DNA from 2 places in the Marinobacter sp. ES-1 genome. Region 1 is predicted to be linked to the other one. Evidence: predicted binding sites of a transcription regulator. Region 1 holds the regulator's gene; the other holds the start of a gene.
What was found. Region 1 encodes LexA, which represses DNA repair genes until DNA is damaged. Its sites were predicted from a motif close to CTGTNTNNNNANACAG; they were not measured.
Positions count from the first base shown of each region.

Region 2: the regulator LexA is predicted to act here: its motif matches at 1,445-1,460, upstream of recN (DNA repair protein RecN).

Region 1 covers NZ_AXBV01000035.1:9,003-13,326, forward strand. The annotation lists gene Q668_RS06115 (translocation/assembly module TamB domain-containing protein) at 1-22, shown strand, start outside; gene Q668_RS06120 (SIMPL domain-containing protein) at 29-724, opposite strand; gene Q668_RS06125 (gamma-glutamyl-gamma-aminobutyrate hydrolase family protein) at 733-1,491, opposite strand; gene Q668_RS06130 (amidoligase family protein) at 1,484-2,485, opposite strand; gene lexA (transcriptional repressor LexA) at 2,655-3,263, shown strand; gene Q668_RS06140 (cell division inhibitor SulA) at 3,279-3,770, shown strand; gene Q668_RS06145 (hypothetical protein) at 3,789-4,061, opposite strand; gene Q668_RS06150 (DUF6586 family protein) at 4,117-4,324, opposite strand, start outside.
Region 2 covers NZ_AXBV01000032.1:45,929-50,252, reverse strand. The annotation lists gene recN (DNA repair protein RecN) at 1-1,378, opposite strand, end outside; gene grpE (nucleotide exchange factor GrpE) at 1,642-2,220, shown strand; gene dnaK (molecular chaperone DnaK) at 2,341-4,260, shown strand.

The sequences.
Region 1 (4,324 bases):
CTTCTATACCCGCAATTTCTGACCCGGTTCAGTCCAGTTCGAAGGTGGCGCTCACGCTGGACTGAATCTCACGGGGGCCCACGCTCGAGACGGTATCCCGGGCGGACTTGGCTTCTGCCATCATCATCGGCACGGGCCGGTGCCCACCGTTGATGTTGATAGACACCACCTCGCCGCAGGTTTTGTCCAGCTGCTCCGCTACGAACTGGCAGCGGTTTCGGGCGTCCTCGATGGCCCGGGCCAACGCCTGCTGCTCCAGCCCCTGCTCGTCGGAATGGAAAAACTGGTGGTTGCCAAGGTTGTACTGGAGGCCCAGTTTATTGGCCTGCTCGAGCAGCGGGTTCAGCAGTTCCAGGTCATTGACCGAGAAGCTCACGGTCTGGCTGGCGACGGAGACCTGTTCCGGCTCCTTGCCTTTCTCCTGAACCGGCAGGGTGCGTGTATACAGGTTTACATCCGCGTCGGAGTAGTCCTGCAGCTGGTCTCGCCAGGTTTTGATGGCGCTGCGCCACTTGTCCATGGTGTCGGCTACCTGGGCGGAAGCCTTTTGCGCTTGCCGGTGCTCGGCAGAAACGGAGAACTGCAGGCGGGCGCTGTCCGGGTTGTAACGCACCACGCCTTCGCCGGTCAGGCTGACTTCGCCGGCATTGGCGGCCAGGGGCACGGCCGCGGTCGCTAACAGGGCGGCGGTCAGTGCCAGGGGGTGTTTCAGCGATACCATCATCAAACTCCTTATTGATCAAAGGCCGAATATCGGCTTTCCAGTCTTTCCAGTTTTCTGCCCCGGGCGGCGTGCACAAAGTGGCTGAAAATGTGCCGGTGCCCGGTGTGGTAAAGCAGGTATTCCGGATGCCATTGCACGCCCATCAGCCACTGGGCTCCGGTGTTTTCAATGGCCTGTACGAACCGGTCGTTGTCCAGGGCCGTTACCCGCAGGTTCCGGCCCAGCCGTTTGATGGCCTGGCTGTGAATGCGGTTGGCGCCAATCACCGTGGCAGGCATCAACCGGCCCAGCCGGCTGTCTTTCACCAGTTGTACGGTTTGCAGGGGCAGCAACAGTGGCCGGTGGCGGGTATGTTCCCGCAGCGGAGTCACGTTCTGGCACAGGGTGCCGCCGTGGAACACATTGATAAACTGTGCGCCCCGGCAAATGCCCAGCACCGGAATATTGATGGCTTCGGCCTGAACCAGCAGCCGGTGATCGGTGGAATCCCGCTTGCGATCGTACCGGGCCGTTACCTGGGGTTGCTGCCCGTAAAGCTCCGGGTGCACGTGGGTGCCGCCGGACAGCACCAGCCCGTCCAGCAGGGACACATCGGTATGACTGCCGGGGCGAATGTAATGGGTGTTGGCACCGTGCAGGCGCAAGGCCAGGTTGATCAGCCGGTGCGCCAGGCTTCTTCGCACCGGGCCACTGATGCCGATGGTCAGCCCCGGCTTCTCCGGCAGTTCTTCTGCCATCGGCATGTCGTTGCCCTGATAATCAGACATAACCGTGTTGTTTCAGCCAGTTGTCCGTGGTCTCACGCCAGGAATGGGTGAGGTTGTGGAAGCTGAACTTCTGGGCCTCCCGGAACCGGCTGCGTAAATCGGCCAGGTCTTCCGGATGTGCGGCCAGCTGCTCCAGTACCACCCAGTCATTCCACACCGTGGAGAAATGCCAGTGCGGGTTGTCGATGTCGCAGTCCGGCAGGCGGTAATGCAGGGTAGGGCGGCTCTTGATCCTGGGGTCCTTCACGAAGCCTGCCAGCAGTTCCTTGTCGAGATGGGCGAACAGCGGCAGCAGGTCCAGGGCCTTGTTGCGGGTGGGGTTGTAGTGCAGGTAATCCCGCATCAGGGTTTCCAGGTCCGGGCGGTAGTCATCCGCCATCAGCTTCTCGGTATACCGGCTGCTCCAGGGTTCGATATAGGTGGTGAACTTGCGGCTGATATCCAGCTGGTGCCGGGCTTTAAGCCAGTCGTAAAGGGCCGCAAAGGCTTGCAGGTAGGCTACCAGGGTAGCGGGTTCCAGGTCCGGCAATTCCGGGTTCAGCTGCAGGCCAAAGGCAAAGTAGATGGCTTCACGGCTACCTTCGGCGCCCAGTTCCCGTAGCTCATCCATCAGGGTTTCGATCAGTTCCAGTTTCGAGAACGCCAGCGGCGGGCCTACAATCTCCAGCGGAACGACCTTCTCGGCAGCAAAGTCGATCACATCCATGGCATGGCTGCCCAGCTCCCGGATGGATTGCGGCAGGCGCTCGTCGTCCAGGTCCAGCTCCTTGATGGGATCGGAGTCCAGTTCGATGGTAAAGCGGCCATGTTCGGTGTCCAGTGCGGTCACGTAGCGTGAGATCAGCTCCGGTGATCCGCCGAGCAGGCGGGCGGCATGCTGCACGAGCTGTTCGTAACCGAGCCCCGAAAGCTCGATTTCGACCCCTACGCGGCGTTCTTCACCTTCGTGGTTTTCCAGTCTTTCCGGCATCTTGCAACGATTGGCTGCGTTCATGGAGTGTTTGCATCCCCTTGCTTCGTTTCAGGTCACCTTAACACAGGCTTGCGCCGTGTCCCGTTACCCAAAGGAAAGAAACTGCACAGGGACTTTACACTGGATAAAACACTGTATATAGTCAAATCACTGTATAAAAAACCAGGACGAGCAACCCCGGAGAAAAAGCATGAAGCTGACCGCCCGACAGTCCCAGGTGCTGGATATTATCCGGCGATATCTGGATGAAACCGGTTATCCACCCACTCGCGCAGAAATTGCTGCCGAGCTGGGTTTCCGCTCTGCCAATGCGGCGGAAGAGCATCTCAGGGCGCTGGCTCGCAAAGGTGCAATCGAGATGGTGCCGGGCGCCAGCCGCGGTATTCGCCTGCCGGAGGCTGAGCCGGATCTCGGGTTGCCGGTCATTGGTCAGGTAGCAGCGGGTAGCCCGATCCTGGCACAGGAGCATGTGGAAGATCATTGCACCCTGAAGCCGGACTTCTTCTCGCCCTCGGCAGATTACCTGCTGCGGGTTCGGGGTATGAGTATGAAGGATATCGGCATCCTGGATGGCGACCTGCTGGCGGTGCATCGCACGCAGGATGTTCACAATGGCCAGGTAGTAGTGGCCAGGGTGGGCGAGGAAGTTACCGTCAAACGCTATCGCCGTGAAGGCTCAAGGGTCTGGCTGATTGCGGAGAACGAAGAGTTTGCTCCTATCGAAGTGGATCTGAGTGAGCAGGAATTGTTTATCGAAGGTCTTGGTGTGGGTGTAATCCGGCGCTCCGATCTTCACTGAACAGGCAGGTGAGTTATGGAACAGTTGAGCTTCAATCAGAACATGGCGTTTCATCCGGCCACAGTGGCACCGGCGCAAGCGATCTCTGCGGGCCAGCGCCCGGCAAGCATGCGCCGGACTGCAGGTGGTTCGGCAGCGGGTCATTCGGGCCTGGGCGGCAATGTGACGGAGATTATCCTGCCGGAAGGACAGGTAGAGAACTTTCAGCTGTTATTGCCCATGCTCACCCAGCTGAACCAGGAAAAGCGCTGGCTGGCGTGGATTGATCCGCCCCAGGCGCTGGTGGCCAAGTGGCAGAAGATGCACGGCATTGTGGCAAACGAGATCCTGGTGCTGCGTTCAACTGCGGAATACCCGGCCCAGCAGCTGGCAGAGCGCGCCCTGGGCGCAGGTACCTGTCATGCGGTAGTGCTCTGGACCAACAAGCTGGGGCGCGCCGCCTTCGATTCACTGCAAAAGGCTTCTGCGAAAGGCAACAGTCACGGGGTGATTTTGCGCCAGCGCTGAGGGCTGGCGCAGTATCGGTCAATGCAGGGTATAGCTGGGCTGGGGGTCGATCGCGTCGCCGTCTTCTTCATCCCAGTCCATGTCATGGCCCATGTCGTAGTCGATATTGCCGGCGGCTTCAATGCCTGCAGCAATCATGGCCTTGGCCACGTTCATATCCCGGTTCTCCATCATTTCCCGGGCTTCTTCGGAAAAAGAAATGCGCACCAGTGGGGCGGCATCATCGTCTATCCGGCGCAATGCGTAGTCGCCGTCAGAGAGTTGTACAATTTCAAAAAACGATGGTGACATTCGTTAAACCTTTGTCGTCATTCGGGTTGTTTCGGTGCAGCCGTGGTCAGGGCTGCTACCACTCGCCGTGCCGCTCTTCGAGTTCCCTTGCAAAAACGGCCATGGCTGCCCTGGTCTGTTCCAGTGCCTGCAGGGAGCGGTCCGGGCCTTCTTCTGCGGCTACCGCAATAATGTTGTCGGCAGAGACCGTCTTTTTCTGCGCTGGTGGTTGGCCCAGGGCCTTGTCCAGCTGAACCAGGTGGTTCCACCAGCTGTCCCGCTGC
Region 2 (4,324 bases), on a different contig from region 1:
CATCGAACACCAGCGTGGGTGTTGTGGAGGTTTGTGCCACAACCACCTGGATGGCCAGGCTGATCCGTGACAATTCACCGCCGGAGGCCACCTTGGCCAGTGGGCGTGCCGGCTGGCCGGGGTTGGCGCTGACCAGGAATTCGATATCTTCCATGCCATGGGGTGCCGGCTCGTTGTCAGTATTGCCGCTCAGGTGGGTGACAAACTGCATGTTGGGCATGCTCAGCTGGGCCAGTTCCCGGGCAACCCGCTGGTCCAGTTCCATGGCGGCCTGTTCCCGTTTGGCAGACAGCTGTGCTGCCAGCTCATCGAATTGTTTACGCAGGTTTTCAAGCTCAGCTTCAAGCTGTTCCAGGCTGCCTTCGCCGCCGTCCAGTTCGGCCAGTTCTGCAGCCAGGCGCTGGTGCAGTTCCGGCAACTCTTCCGGGGTAATCCGGTGCTTGCGGGCCATCTGGTAAATGGCGCTCAGGCGTTCTTCCACCTCGGCTAACCGCGCCGGGTCGGCTTCATAGTCGTCGACAAACCGGCGCAGGTTGTCGCCGGCTTCCGAAATCTGGATCTGTGCTTCGTTCAGCATCTGCAGGGTATCGGCCAGTGCCGGCACTTCCAGCGGCAGTTGCTCCAGTTGCTGCAGGGCCTGGCGTACCAGGGCGGCTGCGCTGGTGTCATCTTCGGTGCAGAGCAGGGCGGCCTGGTGACTGCTGTGCAGTACTGCATCCGCCTGGCTCAGCTGGGCCTGCTCCTGCTCAAGGGCCTCCTGTTCGCAGTCTTCCAGTGCCAGCCGGTCCAGTTCCTCTACCTGATAGCGAAGCAGTTGCAGCCTGGCCTCGGTTTCGTCGGCATTGTGCCGGCGCTGTTCCAGTTTCTGGCGGGTGGCGTTCCAGGCTTTCCAGGCATTGCGGGCCTGGTCGGCCAGTTGTTCGGCGCCGGCGAACTCGTCCAGCAGTTTGCGGTGGGTGTCTTTGCGCAGCAGTGACTGGTGCTGGTGCTGGCTGTGGATGTCCATCAGCAGGCCGCCCAGTTCTTTGAGCTGGGACAGCGGGCAGGGCTGGCCGTTAATAAACGCTTTGCTGCGGCCATCTTTGCGGATGGTGCGGCGCAGGATGCAGTCTTCCTTGTCATCCAGTTCGTGGGCTTCAAGCCATTGCCGGGCTTCCGGAATTCTCGAGATATCGAAACTGGCGTTGATATCGGCACGCTCGGCTCCGTGGCGCACAGCTCCGGCGTCTGCGCGGCCGCCCATGGCCAGGCCCAGGGCATCCAGAACGATAGACTTGCCAGCACCGGTTTCGCCGGTGAGTGCTGTCATGCCCTTGCTGAACTGCAATTCAACCCGTTCAGCAATGGCGTAGTTCGAGACCGTCAGTTGGATAAGCATGCTGATTACCTCCGTTCAGAGTCTGTTGTCTCTGAAAATTTCGAATACTGTGATTCCATACAGTTGCTGTGAATATATACAGGGTTTTTCCTGTTTGCAAATAACCTGTGCCCCGAATTTGTAAAGAATGCATCCCGGAAGGTTGAAACCCGCCCGGCGGGCCCCATATTCGTTCGCAAAGTCGTATTTTCCTGCCCTGAAACGGGCGGGGCTTAAACCAGCCGCAGGCCTTCGGGCCCTGGGAAAATCCATCAGGAGTTGTCATGAGTGCTGACGAAAAGCGCAACGAACAGGTAGAAGAAGAGCTGAACGAAGCCGCACAGGCGGAACAGGCTGATGCCGAGCCGGAAGCTGGCGAGGCGGGGCAAGAGGGTTCCGAGCTGGATGCCCTGAAGGCCAAGCTACAGGAGTACCAGGACCAGGCGTTGCGCTCCCAGGCAGAAATGCAGAACGTGCGCCGCCGGGCCGAGATCGACGTGGAAAAGGCGCACAAGTTTGCGCTGGAAAAATTCGTCAAGGAATTGCTGCCGGTGGCCGACAGCCTGGAGAAGGCCGTGGAAAGCACGGAAGGGCAGGAAGACGCCAACGAACTGGTGGCTTCTATCCGCGAAGGCGCGGAAATGACCCTCAGCCTGTTCATGAACAGCCTGAAGAAATTCAACGTGGAGCAGGTGAACCCGGTGGGTGAACCGTTCGACCCGCAGCAGCACGAAGCCATGTCTATGGTGCCGGCCCCGGACGCCGAGCCCAATAGTGTGGTGGCGGTGGTGCAGAAGGGTTATCTGCTGAACGGCCGTGTTGTTCGTCCGGCCATGGTTGTAGTGGCAAAAGCAGAAAATTGATCAAAAAAGGCGCCGCCGGGGCTTGAAAAGCCGCTGAAAGCGCCAATATAGCGATTAAACAGCGACAGCCGGGGTGGTCTCACTCCGGAGCAGAATTCAGAAAGATCTTGGAGTGATTCAATGAGCAAAATTATTGGTATCGACCTGGGAACCACCAACTCCTGCGTGGCCATCATGGATGGTGACAAGGTTAAGGTAATCGAGAATGCCGAGGGTGATCGTACCACCCCGTCCATCATTGCCTACACCGACGATAACGAAACACTGGTTGGCCAGTCTGCCAAGCGCCAGGCGGTCACCAACCCGGCAAATACCCTGTACGCCATCAAGCGTCTGATCGGTCGTCGCTTTGAAGACGACGTGGTTCAGAAAGACATCAAGATGGTGCCGTACAAGATCGCCAAGGCTGACAATGGCGATGCCTGGGTAGAAGTGAAAGGCCAGAAGATGGCTCCGCCGCAGGTTTCTGCCGAAGTCCTCAAGAAAATGAAGAAGACTGCAGAAGACTACCTGGGCGAGACCGTAACCGAAGCGGTTATCACCGTGCCGGCTTACTTCAACGACAGCCAGCGCCAGGCCACCAAAGATGCAGGCAAGATTGCCGGCCTGGAAGTTAAGCGGATCATCAACGAGCCGACCGCCGCAGCGCTGGCCTACGGCATGGACAAGCAGAGCGGCGACCGTACCGTAGCGGTCTACGATCTGGGCGGTGGTACCTTTGACCTGTCCATTATCGAGATTGCCGACGTAGACGGCGAGCACCAGTTTGAAGTACTGGCTACCAACGGTGACACCTTCCTGGGTGGTGAAGACTTCGACATGAAGGTCATCGAATACCTGGCGGATCAGTTCAAGAAAGACAGCGGCATCGACCTGCGCGGTGACTCCCTGGCCATGCAGCGCCTGAAGGAAGCCGGCGAAAAGGCCAAGATCGAGCTGTCCAGCAGCCAGCAGACCGACGTAAACCTGCCGTACATCACTGCAGATGCGTCTGGTCCCAAGCACATGAACGTGAAACTGACCCGCGCCAAGCTGGAATCGCTGGTAGAAGAGCTGGTTCAGCGCAGCCTCGAGCCCTGTAAAGTGGCTCTGCAGGACGCTGGCATGAAGGCCTCTGAAATCGACGAAGTTATCCTGGTGGGTGGTCAGACCCGTATGCCGCTGGTGCAGGAGAAGGTTAAGGAATTCTTCGGCAAAGAGCCGCGTAAAGACGTAAACCCGGATGAAGCCGTAGCCATGGGTGCTGCCATTCAGGGTGCGGTACTGTCTGGCGACGTGAAAGACGTACTGCTGCTGGACGTAACCCCGCTGACCCTGGGTATCGAAACCATGGGTGGTGTGGCCACTCCGCTGATCGAGAAGAACACCACGATTCCGACCAAGAAATCGCAGACCTTCTCCACAGCGGACGACAACCAGACTGCGGTAACCATCCACGTTGTTCAGGGTGAGCGCAAGCAGGCGGCACAGAACAAGTCACTGGGTCGTTTCGACCTGGCCGACATTCCGCCGGCACCCCGCGGTGTGCCGCAGATCGAAGTGACTTTCGACATTGACGCCAACGGTATCCTGAACGTGTCTGCCAAAGACAAGGCGACGGGTAAAGAGCAGTCCATCGTAATCAAGGCCTCTTCCGGCCTGAACGATGACGAAATCGAGAAGATGGTGCGCGATGCCGAGGCCAACGCCGAGGAAGATCGCAAGTTCGAAGAGCTGGTACAGGCTCGTAACCAGGGCGATGCCATGGTTCACGCTGTACGCAAGACCCTGACCGAAGCCGGCGACAAAGTCACCGAGGCCGAGAAAGAGTCCATCGAAGGCGCCATCAAGGACCTCGAAGAAGCTCTGAAGGGTACCGATAAGGAAGATATCGAAGCCAAGACCCAGAAGCTGACTGAAGTCTCTTCCGAGCTGGCCCAGAAAATGTACGCGGATCAGGCTGACCAGGCGCAGCAGGCTGACGGGCAGGAAGGTGCCCAGGCTGCAGACGACGCGGTTGATGCCGAGTTCGAAGAAGTCAAAGACGACGACAAGAAGTAAATCCGAAGTACATCAGGCAGTTGGAAAACGCGGGGGTAGCCCCGCGTTTTCCGCGTTATAGCAA